One region of the Lysinibacillus sp. FSL M8-0337 genome, then DNA from elsewhere that is predicted to be linked to it. Evidence: riboswitches for the same ligand, from Rfam matches in the RefSeq annotation. Region 1 holds a riboswitch; each other region holds the start of a gene.
What was found. Region 1 has a riboswitch for lysine ahead of MKY08_RS10920 (transporter substrate-binding domain-containing protein). Riboswitches for the same ligand answer to the same signal wherever they lie in the genome.
Positions count from the first base shown of each region.

Region 2: another riboswitch for lysine. It lies ahead of MKY08_RS15945 (aspartate kinase); the one in region 1 lies ahead of MKY08_RS10920 (transporter substrate-binding domain-containing protein).
Region 3: another riboswitch for lysine. It lies ahead of MKY08_RS01120 (amino acid permease); the one in region 1 lies ahead of MKY08_RS10920 (transporter substrate-binding domain-containing protein).

Region 1 is NZ_CP151996.1:2,297,111-2,302,712, forward strand. It holds gene MKY08_RS10910 (amino acid ABC transporter ATP-binding protein) at 448-1,179, opposite strand; gene MKY08_RS10915 (amino acid ABC transporter permease) at 1,193-1,918, opposite strand; gene MKY08_RS10920 (transporter substrate-binding domain-containing protein) at 2,234-3,088, opposite strand; lysine riboswitch at 3,208-3,393, opposite strand; gene odhB (2-oxoglutarate dehydrogenase complex dihydrolipoyllysine-residue succinyltransferase) at 3,783-5,015, opposite strand; gene MKY08_RS10930 (2-oxoglutarate dehydrogenase E1 component) at 5,107-5,602, opposite strand, start outside.
Region 2 is NZ_CP151996.1:3,288,218-3,293,819, forward strand. It holds gene sdhA (succinate dehydrogenase flavoprotein subunit) at 1-1,103, opposite strand, end outside; gene MKY08_RS15935 (succinate dehydrogenase cytochrome b558 subunit) at 1,171-1,779, opposite strand; gene MKY08_RS15940 (YslB family protein) at 2,052-2,486, shown strand; gene MKY08_RS15945 (aspartate kinase) at 2,588-3,817, opposite strand; lysine riboswitch at 3,921-4,098, opposite strand; gene uvrC (excinuclease ABC subunit UvrC) at 4,236-5,602, opposite strand, start outside.
Region 3 is NZ_CP151996.1:227,699-233,300, reverse strand. It holds gene MKY08_RS01125 (Nramp family divalent metal transporter) at 1-1,109, shown strand, start outside; gene MKY08_RS01120 (amino acid permease) at 1,266-2,729, opposite strand; lysine riboswitch at 2,813-2,988, opposite strand; gene MKY08_RS01115 (MFS transporter) at 3,167-4,372, shown strand; gene MKY08_RS01110 (nitric oxide synthase oxygenase) at 4,415-5,461, opposite strand.

The sequences.
Region 1 (5,602 bases):
ACGTCTATTGTTTATTTTATACGATTTTAGCTCTTTTGTGGAGAAAAAACTATAGAAGTCTATATTTTGTACTTAATGACGTTTTATTTACACATTTACCCTAATAAAATGATACTAGAGGTGTTGTTATGAGTTTTGGTGGTGTTCCGCAATGGTTTTTTATCATCGCTGTTGCATTTGCCATCTGCTTTATTTTATATGCAGAATGGAATTCTAGAAAATAAATGAGTCCATTTGTTATGGACTTTTCAAACTGTAGAAACTTGTTTTTTCTTTCAAGATACTTTTCTAACACTCGCAAGCCCTACCACGACTTTTCATTGTAGGGCTTGCTTACTTGTAGATTTCTGATACAGAGAGCTCCCCTATTACAGACGTGACTGAAGCATTCTATCAAGTGCTAGCACGCGCTAATCCATTGATGCTGAAGATAAACGAACGCTAAACTTACTTCAGCGTTCGTTTTAAAAACTCTTTTGTACGTTCATGTTCTGGGTTTACTAGCACCTTCGATGGTGGTCCCTCTTCCACAATTACCCCTTTATCCATAAATACAACACGATCTGCAACTTCCTTCGCAAACTCCATTTCATGTGTTACGATTAACATCGTATTTCCAGAATCCGCTAACTCTCGCATAACTTTTAAGACTTCCCCGACCATTTCTGGATCTAGCGCAGATGTCGGTTCATCAAATAGCATCACATCTGGATTCATCGATAATGCCCGCGCAATCGCTACACGCTGCTTTTGACCACCAGAAAGTTGACGCGGCTTAGCATTGACGTATTGATCCATGCCAACGATTTTAAGATACTTCAAGGCTGTTTTCTCTGCTTCTTCTTTTGAACGTTTTAACACCTTTACTTGCCCTACTGTACAATTTTTTAACACATTATGATTGTTAAATAAATTAAACTGTTGGAAAACCATTCCTAAATGGGTACGATAAGCTTTAATATTATGCTTTTCGTCTAAAATATTTTCCCCTTTATAAATAATTTCGCCACCGTTTGGCGTTTCAAGTAAATTAATGCAACGTAAGAGTGTTGATTTACCGGAACCTGATGAACCGATTAAACATACAACCTCTCCTTTTTCTACTTTAAAATTCACATCTTTCAACACTTGGTTACGTCCAAATGATTTACTTAAATGCTCTATTTGAATGATTGCCATTTGTTCGTCCCCCTTAGTCAATTTCCTTTAATTCTTTTTGATAAGCATCCGGTCCATCAAGGCGTTTTTCAACGTATAATAAAATTCTTGATGCCGTAAATGTCATGATAAAGTACAGCACACATGCCACAAAGAATGATTCGAAATAGCGGAAGTTATTACCTGATATTGATTTCGTTTGGAAAAATAGTTCTGTTACGCCAATCACACTTAAAACGGCCGTATCTTTAATATTCATAATTAATTGGTTGCCTGTTGCAGGTAAAATATTACGCGCAACTTGTGGTAATACGACATACATCATTATTTGCACATGACCCATCCCAATGGCAGAAGCAGCTTCGTACTGTCCTTTATCAATGGAAACAATCCCTCCGCGAACAATTTCTGCCATATAAGCACCTGTATTAAGCGAAACGACTAAAATACCTGCCGTAATAAAGTGCATATCAATACCAAAAGCAATATCTAGTCCGTAAAATACTACCATTGCTTGTACAATCATTGGTGTACCACGGAAAAATTCTACATAGCATGTCAGTATAAAATTAAAACATTTTAATACATAATATTTTATACCTTTTTTACGTACTGGAATGGTATGCATAATCCCAATAAAAAATCCGATAAATGCACCAATGACTGTACTGATAATTGAAATAAGTAATGTATAATACGCACCTCGTAAAAACATTTGCCAGTTGTTTTCTATAATAGAAATGATCCAATCTAAACTCATGATGTTCCTCCTAACAACGCGTTGTTGCTTGATATCAAATATGCCTTAGCGAAATCATCTCTTCATTTGAATGATGTTGCTTTATTCAAATTATGTGAAATACACCATAGACATGAACATTTATCAGAAGGTGCCACCCTTCTATATAAACGAAAATAATTGAGGCTACCCCATATATGCTCCAAGCATACTATTGCCTTTGATGATAGCTGACCTTTGTCGCATTACGTAAGATTCAAACTTCTAAATCAAAAAATAGTATACTAGAAGTACTTCCAGTATACTATTTTCCATTTTGGCGCAACCCCAACTAAATTACTGTGCTGCTGGTTGTTGAAGAATTGCTTCTTCCATAATTTTTTGGCGATCATCTTCTGAAATACCTTTTAGGATTTCATTGATTTTATCTAGACTTGCATCACCTTTACGTAAACCAACTGCAATGGAAGTATTTGAAATATCTGTATCAAAGCCTTCTTCGAATGATACAAATGTAAATTTGTCATTCGCTGCTGCAGCAGAAATACCTTCTGGACGCTCTGCTACATAACCATCAATTTTGCCTGCTTCTAAAGCGACACGCATTGCAGAGAAGTTCTCCATTGCTGTTTGTTTTTCTACGCCCTTAATTTGATCGATTACATTGTAGTTAGACGTATTTAACTGTGAAGTCACTTTTGCACCTGAAAAATCTTGAATAGATTTTGCATCTTCATATTTACTACCTTTTTTAATTACCATGACGAAATCAGAAGTATAGTAGTTTTCTGTAAAATCAATTGTTTGTTTACGTTCTTCAGTTGGAGACATTCCGGCTACAATCGCATCAATTTTTTTGGATTGTAGAGCTGGAACTAAACCATCCCATTCCATTTTGACAATAACTAATTCTTTTCCTAAACCTTCAGCAATCTTTTTCGCCATTTGTACATCATAGCCGCCTGCATATTCTGCATTATCAGCAATTTTTACTGCACCATTTGCATCATCTTGCTGTGTCCAGTTAAATGGAGGATAACCTGCTTCCATACCTATACGGAATTCTCCACCTGCTTCTTCTTTCGCCGCATCGCCTGATGCTTTGTCTTCTGATTTGTCTCCAGCACCACAAGCTGCTAACAAAATCGCTGTCATTGCCGTTAACATAAATAGCAACCATTTTCTTTTCATCTAAAACTCCCCTTTTCTGTAAAAAAAATAAAGCAACTGTACAAAAAAAGACCTAAGTTTTGAACTTAGGTCTTACCTTTTATTGACAGTTGCCCAAATCCTCACTATAATTTCCATAATTCTGAGATAGCACAACCTAGTAAACTGGAATTAGATTTACTAGGACAGTCCTGCACTTATTCACTGCAGACCCAGCATAAAAGTACGAGCTCCTTTTATACTTCGGCGATATTTCCTTCTCCATTACGTCTTCGCTTGCTTTAACTCAGCAATGGACTAATAAATACCGCGCCTCTACCTCACATAATTAACAGTGAGGTTTGTTTATTTAATTGATATTTAGATATTACTATAAACCTAGTCTATTCGTCAAGATAGTTTTATCATTTTTCTGACTAATGACAAAATTAGGTTATTATCCTTCTAAAATCCATAAATTACATCTAAGAAAGTAGAAATATTGTAATTATTATTTTATATTTTTTCATAAATAATTATTATGTTCAACACCGCTGACCATACAAAAGATTCAGTATCTTTCTACATTTAAAGGCCTTTAGACTAACTTAATAATACAAAATTCAGACTATTTCTTTATAACCTTACCTAATTCCTACGATTCCTGCCTTTACATGGACAACAAAAAGCCCTGCAAACCGTTAAGTTTGCAGGGCTTTAATACATTTTTTTCGTATTAAGAATTTAGTAATAAATCTTCTGGATTTTCAAGTAATTCTTTAACTGTTTTAAGGAAGCCTACAGAATCTTTACCATCGATAATACGGTGGTCATAAGATAGTGCTAAGTACATCATAGGACGAATTTCTACTTCACCGTTCACTTCTACTGGACGTTTTTTAATTGAGTGCATTCCTAAAATAGCAGCTTGCGTACCGTTCATAATAGGTGTTGACATTAATGAACCGAATACACCACCATTTGTAATCGTGAATGAACCACCTTGAAGATCAGCGATACCTAATTTTTTATCGCGAGCTTTTTTAGCTAAATCTGCAATTGAATCTTCAATTTCAGCAAAGTTTTTACGATCAGCATCGCGAACAACTGGTACTACTAAACCTTCTTCAGTTGATACAGCTACACCAATATCAAAGAAGTTATTTAAGTGAATTTCATCGCCAACGATTTGAGCATTCACATATGGGTATTTTTTAAGAGCAGCCACTACTGCTTTAGTGAAGAATGACATGAAACCAAGCTTAGAGCCAGTTGACTCAAAGAATTGTTCTTTTTTACGTGAACGTAATGCCATTACGTTTGTCATATCTACTTCATTGAATGTTGTAAGCATTGCTGTTGATTGCTTCACTTCTAATAGACGTTTAGCAATTGTTTGACGACGACGGCTCATTTTTTCAATTGTTACACGAGATTCGTCAACAGCTACTACTGCTTTTGGTGCTGCTGGCGCTGCTTGTGGTGCTGCCACTGGTGCTGTACCATGAGCTGCAACATCTTGTACACGTACACGGCCTTGTGGATCTACTGGAGATACAGCTGCAAGGTCAATACCTTTTTCACGAGCCAGTTTACGTGCTGCAGGAGACGCAATAACACGCTCACCTGAAGTTTCTTCTACAACTGGTGCTGGTGTTGGAGCTGCTGCTTGTGGCGCTGCTGGTGTTGGAGCTACTGCAACTGGTGCTGCAGCTGGTGCTGGTGCTGCACCTTCGCCAGCTTCAACAACTGCGATTACTTGACCTACAAGAACAGTATCGCCTTCTTCAGCTAAAATTTGTGTTAATACGCCAGCTTCTTCAGAGATGATTTCAGCGTTTACTTTATCTGTTTCAAGTTCAACGATAAATTCACCTTTTTCAACGCGGTCGCCCACTTTTTTAACCCACTGTGCAATACTACCTTCTGTAATCGATTCTGCTAATTCAGGGACTTTAATTTCAGCCACTTTCATTTCCTCCTTTGATTAACGTGCATAATGCACATAAAAGGGCTACCGCCTTAGGCAAGTAGCCCAGCTTCCAGTAATGTTGATATGTTTATTTAACTTTAACCGTTTCAGCCACTGCTTCTTCAATAACAGCAGACTGAGCTGCTTTATGAGAATCTGCATCGCCTTCTGAAGTTGAGCTCATTGCAGGACGACCTACATAACGAAGCTTTTTACCTTCAGATAGCTCATATAATGTTTCTAATGCGTAATTCCAAGCACCTTGGTTTTTAGGTTCTTCTTGCACCCATGCAATTTCTTTTACATTTGGATACTTAGCAATAATATCAGCTACTTGCGCTGTTGGGAATGGGTAAAGTTGTTCTACACGCACAATGTGTAAGTGATCGAAGCCTTCTCCATCTTTTACGCGGTCTGCTAAATCAATCATTACTTTACCAGTACCTAATACAATACGCTCAACAGAATCCGTTTTTGTACCTAATCCTGGTTGCTCAATTACTTCTTGGAATGAACCATCTGCTAATTGCTCAGCACTTGCTGCTGCTAATGGATGACGAAGTAAAGATTTTGGTGATACAACA
Region 2 (5,602 bases), 990 kb from region 1:
ATTTCAGTCATTTGGTTGTAGTCAACCCATAATCCACCCATAGAGTAGTGAACTGCAGGGAAAATTTTCATTGGTAATTTACGTGGGTCATCACCTACGAATTTTTCGTAGATTTCAATGATACCACCAAGTTTTACATCTAATTCATGTGGATCTTTATGAGAAAGATCTAGGTATACCATGTTTTCGCCGTTGATACCAAGTTTTTGGTTTACACAAACGTCGAAAATTTCACGTGTTGCGATATCACGTGGTACTAAGTTACCATATGCAGGGTATTTTTCTTCTAAGAAGTACCAAGGTTTACCGTCTTTATATGTCCAAATACGGCCACCTTCACCACGAGCAGATTCTGACATTAGACGGTTTTTGTCGTCCCCAGGAATCGCTGTTGGGTGAATTTGAATGAACTCACCATTCGCATATGAAGCACCTTGTTGGTATACGATAGAAGCAGCAGAACCTGTGTTAATAACAGAGTTTGTTGTTTTACCGAAGATAATACCAGGGCCACCAGTCGCCATAATAACAGCGTCTGCACGGAATGATTGAATTTCTTCTGTACGCATGTTTTGAGCTACGATACCGCGGCAAACGCCGTCATCATCGATAACAACACCAAGGAATTCCCAGTGTTCATATTTGTTAACTAAACCAGCTACTTCGTGAGAACGAACTTGCTCGTCCAGCGCGTATAGTAATTGCTGACCAGTTGTAGCACCTGAGAATGCTGTACGGTGCATTAACGTACCACCGAAACGGCGGAAATCAAGTAAACCTTCTGGTGTACGGTTGAACATTACACCCATACGGTCCATTAAGTGAATAATACCAGGGGCAGCATCACACATACCTTTAACTGGTGGTTGGTTCGCTAAGAAATCCCCACCATATACTGTATCATCAAAGTGAATCCAAGGAGAATCCCCTTCACCTTTTGTATTTACGGCACCATTAATTCCGCCTTGCGCACATACAGAGTGTGAGCGTTTTACAGGAACTAATGAGAATAAATCAACTTCAGTACCAACTTCAGCTGCTTTAATCGTTGCCATCAGACCAGCTAAACCGCCGCCGACAACAATTATTTTGCTTTTCGCCATGATTATTTCTCACTCCTCTTAAAAAATTGCAATGATTGCATGTACTCTTATAGTAGCTTCTATTGAATTATACGAAAGCTAAAATAGCAGCCACACCAACTACACTTAGAATTACGAAAAGAACGTTTGTTACATAAGTAGCAATCTTTTGAGACTGTGGTGATTGTGTAATACCCCAGCTTACTAAGAATGACCACAAACCATTTGTTAAGTGGAAAGTTGCTGATAAAATACCAACAATGTAGAATCCAAGCATAAATGGATTTGCAACGATATTTGCCATCATGTCGTAATCAACGTGTGTACCAAGCGCTTTTTGAATACGAGTTTGGAAAATATGCCATGCAATGAAAATTACTAAAAATACACCTGTGAAGCGTTGTAATGAGAACATCCAGTTACGGTATGTGCTGAAACGCCCTGTATTTGGTGTAGCTGTGAATGCAATGAACACACCATAAAATGCGTGGAACATTAATGGAATGTAGATGACAATCCACTCAACTAGGATAAGAAATGGAATTTTTTCCATTACTGCGGTAGCATCATTGTAACTTTCTGCTCCGCCTGTTGCTGTAAAGTTAATGAATAGGTGCATCGTTAAAAACAGACCTACTGGAATGATCCCAAGTAGAGAATGTAAGCGACGCCATAAAAACTCTCGATCTTTCGACAAGACTGTTACCCCCCTTAGTACTTAAAATAGCACAACAAAAGAAGTCATCATTTTGTAAATGATACTCCATTGACTGTGTATTTCATCATGGTACAATATTATGACATGTTTATTGTACTCTCAAGAGCTACGAGCGTCAAGGTAACATAGAGTTTTTGCTAGACCTTATTAAAGAAGTAATCTAGTACATAACGTGTCGTTTCTTCTCGAAAAATCTATCATTACTTTATTGGTGCTAAATTATAAGAAAATTCTAAGAAAGAAGGATTTCTATGTTAAATAATCCATCTAATACTATCTCATCATTTGGATATGAGTTAATTCGTGATCATGTCCTATCTTCAATACTCGGTAAACATGAGGATGACGTACTATATTGGGCTGGCAAGGAGCTTGCGCGGAAGTTTCCTTGTAAAAGTCAAGATGAACTTATCGCATTTTTCGCAGATGCGTGCTGGGGTACTCTAGTATTGACAAAGGAGTCTAAAGATGGACGTATTTTCCATTTAGTGAATGAACCAACCCTTTTACAAATTCAAAATCGTAGCTTTAGACTTGAAGCAGGCTTTATTGCTGAACAAATTCAGCAAGTAAAAGGTTACTTGACTGAATGTTATGATGAGAAGCGTGAAAAACAACAGCTTGTCACGTTTACAATCAAATGGGATGTTAAAGAACGCATTATGAATACAATAACAAATGAATAAAAGTCTAAAGGATTTTTTTGGTAGAAAAGCAAACCTTATGCGTGTAGACAAAAGGCAACAAGATGTTACTCTTGATGCCTTTTATCATTTTTATATAGTAGTTACTGTTTGTGAATCTCTTCTTCTAAATTAAACTCCTCGTGTAATGCATTGGCAGCACGAATCATTTCGTCTTGCGGTACAACAACAGAGACTTTAATTTCCGACGTACTCACCATTTTTACTGGAATATCCTCTCGACGTAAGCGATCAAACATTCTGGCAGCTACTCCAGGATTCGATGCCATCCCAGATCCAATAATCGAAACTTTCGCTAAGCCAATCTCAAAATCAGCAAAGCTAAAACCAAGCGACAATTTACTATTTTCTAACACACGTAAAGCTTCAGCGAATTCCTCTTTTAAAATGGTAAAGGATACAGATGGTTTCACACCTTCAATAATAGCTTGAACAATAATATCAACATTAATGCGGTTTTCTGCCAGTATCGCAAACATATCTGCTAACGAAGCAGTAGAATATGTATCATAGCCAATTGTTAGACGAATAATATCTGCTTCGAAAGCAACACCACGTACAATTAAATTTTTCTCCATTTCAACTTCCTCCTTCAATAAAGTACCGACTGTATCCACTACACTTGAACGAATAATCACCGGTATTTGGAATTTTTTTGCCAACTCCACTGCACGTGGATGTAGAATATGTGACCCTAAATGCGAAAGTTCCAACATTTCATCATAGGAAATCTCCTGTAACTTTCTCGCTTTTTCAATATGACTTGGATCAGCTGTATAGACACCATCGACATTTGTATAAATCTCAACACGCTCCGCATCTAATGCTGCTGCAATGGCTACTGCTGTCGTTTCCGCTCCACCCTTACCAAGTGTTGTAATATTGTTGGCAGCATTTATCCCTTGTTCCCCAGCAACGACAACAATTTGTCCTTGCGTCATATGCCCTTGCATGCGACGAACATCGATTTGATCAATACGTGCATTAAAATGTTTTGCATCTGTCTGCACACCAGCTTGCCAGCCAGTTAATGACACTGCATCATAACCGGCCTCTTGCAAAGCGATTGCAAATAGTGCACTTGATAGTTGTGAGCTCGTCGATAACAGTACATCCATCTCACGTTTAGAGGCATCATCTGATAATGCACGTACCATTTTCGTTAAGTCTTTAGCTGTACGTCCCATCGCTGCTGTCACTACTACTACATCATAGCCACGCTCTTTTTTTGCCATTGCAATTTTAGCGACCTCCTGAATCCGCTCTGTTGAGGCGATTGCAGGTCCACCAAATTTCAATACAATACTTGCCATTTTCATCATTCTCCTTTTTTAGATTCGTTTCTAGAACAGCAAAAAGGCAGCCTTCACATAACGTGAAAGCTGCCTGCAACATGTACAATAAAATAGCTTGCGCATGTGTGATAGCTCTCCGAAACGTCAAGATTCGACAGTCCTACATCTGTTAAATGCAAAACCAGCAAAGTATCGGAACAACGATACTTCACTTCGGCAAGCTCCCCTTTCACACATCATCACTGGATTTGTCCATCCTTCGATGTGCTACTATTGAACCTTGCACCTCTATCATCACTTAAAATAGTGAAATGTAATTTTTTCCTTTTATGAAAATGCTGCGTTATTATGCTTTACTGCACAATCGTTCATACAAGGATCGTTAGAACATAATGGTATTACCATTGCCATGTTCTATTCCAACATTAGCATATGTCTAATCCTTTGACAACGTCTGCTGCTGAAAATAAGTGTAAATAATGTTCGCTAAGTTTGCAGGCATTCCTGCTTCTTGAAGGGCAAGCTCACTCGCCTCACGAATCTTTTTAACTGAGCCAAAATGCTTCAATAGCTGTTGCTTTCGTTTCGGTCCAACACCTTCAATGCCATCGAGTACAGATTGAATAGCATTTTTTTCATGCTGTTGACGTAGGAATGTAATAGCAAAACGGTGCACTTCATCCTGAATACGTTGAAGTAAATAAAAGCCATCACTCGTTCGTTTTAATGCGACAACATCAGGCGGATCTCCGAATAAGAGCTGAGATGTATTATGCTTATCATCTTTTGCTAAACCAGCGATCGGAATAACAAGACCAAGTTCATCTTCCAACACTTCTCGTGCCACTTCCATCTGTCCTTTACCGCCATCTATTAGCACTAAATCGGGCAATGGCAAGCCTTCTTTTAATACCCTCGTGTAACGGCGTCGTATCACTTCCTGCATTGCCCCGTAATCGTCATGTTTTGCGGCTGTTCGTGTTTTGTATTTACGATATTCTTTCTTTGCCGGTTTACCATCAATAAAAACAACCATTGCTGATACTGCATCCGTACCATGCATATGACTATTATCGAATGCTTCAATGCGCAGTGGTGCTGAAATGCCCATTGCTTCGCCTAGTGCTTCGCATGCGCCAATTGTACGTTCTTCTTGTCGTTCAATCAATTGGAATTTAGCTGCCACAGCAATTTCCGCATTTTTCATAGCCAAATCAACTAGCTCTTTCTTTTGCCCTCGCTTGGGTGTCAGTACTTTAACCCCTAATAATTCGGTTAAAATTGCCGCATCAATAGCCTGTGGAATGAAAATTTCTTTCGGTTTAATATGCTCTAGCTTTTCATAAAAGCGTCCGACAAACGTTAAAAATTCTTCCTCCACGTCCTGATAAATTGGGAAAATGGAGACATCCCTTTCAATTAACTTGCCTTGACGAACGAAAAACACTTGCACACACATCCAACCTTTTTCAACTGCATAACCAAAGACATCACGGTTGGTCGTATCACTAGACACGATTTTTTGTTTTTGCATAACCGTCTCAATATGTGCAATTTGATCGCGGAACTCCTTCGCGCGCTCAAATTCTAGTTGCTCTGCAGCAACTAGCATCTTGTCCTCCAGTTCTTTTTTTACTGTCTCAACACCGCCATTTAAGAACTTCGTCATATCTTCAATCATATCGTGATAGATGTGAGCATCAATATCCTTTACACACGGAGCTAAACACTGTCCCATATGATAGTACAAGCAAACCTTGGCTGGTAATTGCACACATTTTCGCAGTGGATATAGTCTATCCA
Region 3 (5,602 bases), 2.1 Mb from region 1:
CGCAGTACGGTTATTTACTTCTTTGGGTTATTGCCTTTTCTAATTTAATGGCTGTACTAATCCAATCTTTATCAGCAAAACTTGGCATTGCAACAGGAAAGAATTTGCCGGAAATAGCAAGAGAGAACTTTTCTAAAAAAACTTCTATATTTTTATGGATACAGGCTGAACTTGTAATTATCGCAACTGATCTTGCAGAGTTTATCGGTGCTGCCCTCGGTCTATATTTATTATTTAACATCCCAATGCTACCAGCGGCACTAATTACGGCAATCGGCTCATTCGCCATTTTAGAGCTACAACGCAGAGGTTTTAGAGCTTTTGAAGCTGGTATTTCTGGTATGGTGCTAATTGTAGTACTCGCATTTGCGTTCCAGACATTTTTAGCTCAACCTAATTGGGGTGAAGTAACACTCGGAATGCTGACACCACATTTCGATGGAGTCGATTCCCTATTACTTGCAACAGGTATTTTAGGAGCTACTGTTATGCCGCATGCAATCTATTTACATTCTTCCTTAACGCAAAATCGCGTTATTGGTCGTAATGACAATGAAAAGCGACGTATTTTCCGTTTCGAGTTTATCGATATTGTAATTGCAATGATTATTGCTGGGGCGATTAATATGAGCATGCTGATTATTGCAGCAGCGGTGTTCCATACGCAAGGATTAGTAGTTGAGGATTTAGACATTGCCTATAATGGATTACGAGATGCACTTGGCCCTATGGCAGCCGTTTCTTTCGGTCTTGGTCTTCTTATTGCAGGGCTTGCAAGCTCTTCTGTCGGTACATTAGCAGGAGATGTTGTTATGCAGGGCTTTATCCAGCGTAGAATTCCTCTCTATTTGCGCAGAGCCATTACAATGATTCCACCACTGGTCATTATTGCATCTGGCGTCAATGCAACCTATGCGCTTGTGTTAAGCCAAGTAATCCTGTCATTCGGTATTGCCTTTGCGCTTATCCCGCTTGTGATGTTCACAAGTAAAAAGGACATTATGGGTAGCCTCGTCAATCACCGTATCACAACAATTCTTGGCTGGTGTGTCGTTGTCATCGTCGTAGCGTTAAATATCTACCTATTATGGGAAACGCTATTTGCTTAATAAAATAAGGCTGAACTAAACGAAAAAGTGTTAAAGTGACTGCGTCACTTTAACACTTTTTACTATGACAATTATCCGTTCCTGCGGGGTTCATTGGCTGACAGATGCGTTCAACAAAAATAAAAACTGCCCTAACATTTAGGACAGTTCTCATTATTATTTTTCCACTTTTAAATCACATTTTTGTAGTGGAATCATTTTTGTTTTATGTTTTATTTTATAGCCTAGCCACAATATAACAAAGAGTGGGATACCAATATATGAAACAAGAACGCCATACCAGTCAATTGAATCACCAGTGAATGCTGTATAGTTTTGACCAATGACTACAATCATACATACGGTGAAAGCAAAGAGCGGACCAAATGGATATAGCTTTGCTTTATATGGTAGTAATTTTGAATCCAACCCTTGTGCTTCAAACGCTCGGCGGAAGCGATAATGACTAAAGGCAATACCAAGCCATGCAATGAAGCCTGACATCCCAGAAGCGTTTAGAAGCCACATATAGACAACGCCATCACCAAAAAATGATGCTAAAAATGCTAGACAGCCTACTGCCAATGTAAGCAGTAATGCATAAATTGGAATGCCGCGACGGCTTAATTTTGTGAAAATTTTAGGTGCATGTCCATCTACCGCTAATTGCCATAACATACGTGATGATGCATATAAACCAGAGTTACCTGCAGACAACATTGCAGTTAAAATAATAGCATTCATTAATGAGGCAGCAAAAGCAATGCCTAAGCGATCGAATACTAATGTAAATGGAGATACCGCAATATCTTCAGATAATAAGCGCGCATCCGTAAATGGAATCAACATCCCAATCGCCGCAATCGCTAAAATGTAAAATAAAATAATACGCCAGAAGACGGATTTTACAGCCTTTGGAATGTTCTTTCCAGGGTCATCCGTTTCGCCAGCAGTAATACCTAATAACTCTGTTCCTTGGAACGAGAAACCAGCTGCTAAAAATATACCGAATGTTGCAAGGAAGCCACCATGGAATGGACCATCACTTATAAAGAAATTCGTGAAACCAACCGGTGCTTGCCCTCCTAAAATACCAAAAATCATCAATAGGCTGACAATAATAAAAACAATAACAGTCGCCACTTTTATCATGGCAAACCAATATTCACTTTCACCATAGCTTCTAACAGATAGTAAATTGAATGTTAGTACAATCATAATAAATACTACTGTCCATAATGCAGAGGAGCTATCAGGAAACCAATACTTCATAATAAGCGAAACAGCTGCAATTTCTGCTGCAATTGTGATCGCCCAGTTATACCAGTAGTTCCAACCAAGGGCAAAGCCAAGAGCAGGATCTACGAATTTTGTTGCATACGTACTAAATGAACCCGATGACGGCATATAAGCTGCCATTTCGCCCAAGCTAGTCATTAAAAAGTACACCATTATACCGATTAATGCGTAAGCAAGTAGTGCACCACCTGGTCCAGCCTGTGCAATAGCGCCACCACTTGCTAAAAATAGCCCAGTCCCAATAGTACCGCCTAATGAAATCATCGTAATATGACGACTTTTTAATTCTTTTTTCAGCTTCGGTGCTTTATGGCCGAGCTGATTAACTTTTATCTCACTCACGTTAAAGCTTCCTTCCTTTTATAAGAGGCAAAAAAATGCCATCACACGAACGTTGTGATGGCTAAGTAAATCCTCTGTTTCTTCAAAATGATAGCGCAACACGTTGTCCAACGTGACAGTTCTGTTCCTTTCGGAGACAGCCCCAGCATGAGGTTTTCAAGTCCCCTCACACTTCGGCGATATTTCCTTTCAGCTAACATCTTTAATGCTTGTCATTTCCATTAGCGTACTCATAAATACCGCGACCTCTACCTCAATACAAACATGAGGCATATAATTATTAAATTTATGATGTGTCTTAGTTTAACATACGACCATAGACATTTCAATAAAACGATTAATGTTCCGTATTTTATGAATTTTCTACTATTTTTAATAGTGTGATAAAGTGTTATAGTGGTTCGAATTATAATTGTTCTATCAGGGAGGTACTAGTTTTGACAACGAACGAACAATCTACTTATCCTAGCAAAAAGATTAACTGGAAGGGAACAACCCTACTGTTAGTCATCGGTGTAATTTTCCTTGCATCCACATTACGTATGCCCTTAACAGTTGTAGGGCCAATTATATCCTTTATACGTGAAGATCTTGGTATATCCAATGTACTTGCAGGCTTTCTTACAACAATCCCATTACTTGCATTCGCAATTGTATCCCCTTTTGCACCCATCGTTGCAAGAAAACTCGGTCTTGAATTAACACTATTTTTATCAACCATTTTATTAGCTGGAGGCATTGTCCTACGTTCACTTGGAACAACGGGATTACTCGTATTTGGTACAATGATTATCGGTGTCGCCATTTCATTCGGTAACGTCCTTATTCCAGGTCTACTAAAATTAAAATTTCCATACCATGTTGGTTTACTAATGGCGTTTTTTACAATGTCTATGAATTTAACAGCAGGGATCGGGGCTGGTATTAGCTACCCTATAGCCAATGCAGTGCTGGGCTGGCAAGGTGCACTTGCTATTGCTTTAGCGCTAGTCATATTAACAATTGTGATTTGGCTACCCCAATTAAAATTTAATAAGCCCGAATCAACTGTAATCTCTACAAAAGCGCGTATACCGTTGTGGAAATCACCAGTTACTTGGGCAGTTACCGGGGCAATGGGACTACAATCGTTATTATTTTATACTACCGCAGCTTGGATTCCTGAAATTTATATTGCACAAGGCGTAGCCGCGGATCGTGCGGGTTGGATGTTTTCCATCATGCAAATCTCACAAGTGCCCATGGCATTAGTTGTGCCTATAATCGCTAGCAAAATGACATCCCAGCGACCACTCGTTTTAATGTTTACAGCATTTTATATCATTGGTTTTACAGGCGTTGTGATGGAATGGACTAGTTTTGCTGTGTTGTGGATGATATTGCTTGGCTTAGCAGGTGGGGCTTCATTTGCACTTGCCATGATGTTCTTTACATTACGTACACGTACGGCTTTTGAGGCGGCAGATTTATCTGGCTTTGCACAATCCTTAGGTTATTTATTAGCCGCAGTCGGTCCAATTTTATTTGGCTATTTACATGATTTATTTGGCGGCTGGAATATCGCTGGGTGGCTATTTGTTGCCGTTACAGCTCTACTCTTCTTCTGTTCATTTAGAGCTTCTAAAAATGAATATATCAATTAATAAGAGGCAGTTCATTTTCTACAATGAGCTGCCTCTTTATCATTAGTATGGGGGTTTTTGGTAAAAATAATTAGGTGTATGATAGACATTTACATACGGCTTATGGAAAATATGTGTCGTTGCAGGCGATAATGGTGGAATCAACCAAGTCCAGTTGCCTGTTAAATCGCGCCCTGCCTTGTGCTCTGCTTCTTCAAATAGCTTAAATTGCTGTGCTGCGGTATGATGATCAACAATACTTACGCCATCTTCTTTAAAGGAATGAAGAACAGCAATATTTAATTCTACTAGCGCACGATCACGCCAAAGAGATGCTTGCTTTGTTGTATCAAGATTAAAAATTTCTGCTATCTTCGGTAACATATCATAACGGTCATGATCAGCTAAATTCCGTGCTCCAATTTCTGTCCCCATATACCAGCCATTAAAGGGGGCTGCCTGAAAGTCAATACCCGCCATTTGAAAGCGCATGCTCGATATAATTGGCACCGCATACCACTTCATTCCTAGTTCTCCTACCTTAGGATGTTCAGGGTGACGAATCGCAACCTCTAATACATCACCACTCGGGATTGGAAACCATTGCGGTTTACGGCCATCTACTTGGATCACAAGTGGTAGCACATCAAATGGTGTTCTTGCTCCCTGCCAACCAAGTGATTCACACACTTTAGTAAATGCCACCGAATGGGGATCACCAATAATCCCTGCTTCTGTTTCATAACCTGCATAACGTATAAGCTGATGATTCCATATTTTTACTCTATCAGAGGCAAATACCGTTATAGTCGGGCGAATCTTACCACCATTTGTTGCATATTGAATATGGTGAAGTAATTTCTCAAAAATAGCATGCTCATCTAAAACCTCACGTGCATCCTCAACATGAAGTGATTGCCAAAATAATCTCCCAATACATTTATTACTATTACGCCATGCTACTCTCGCGCCAAAAGTAAGCTCTTCCGTTGTAGGAGTATATGCGCCCTCTGTGACAACTTGCTGTAATCTATTTGTAAGCCATTGTTCCGACTCATTTTGTTCCAATTGATAAAGTGCTAAAAAACGTTGTATCTCTTGTAAATTCATGTCGTTTTCCTCCATCTATCCCCATATTAGATGAACAGCATACAATTCACCACGAAAAAATCCGTAAGAAAACATACATCTTTTATATATGAAATACTTTGTTCAAATTTAAACGAAAAATTAAAAGTTAGATGATTTACG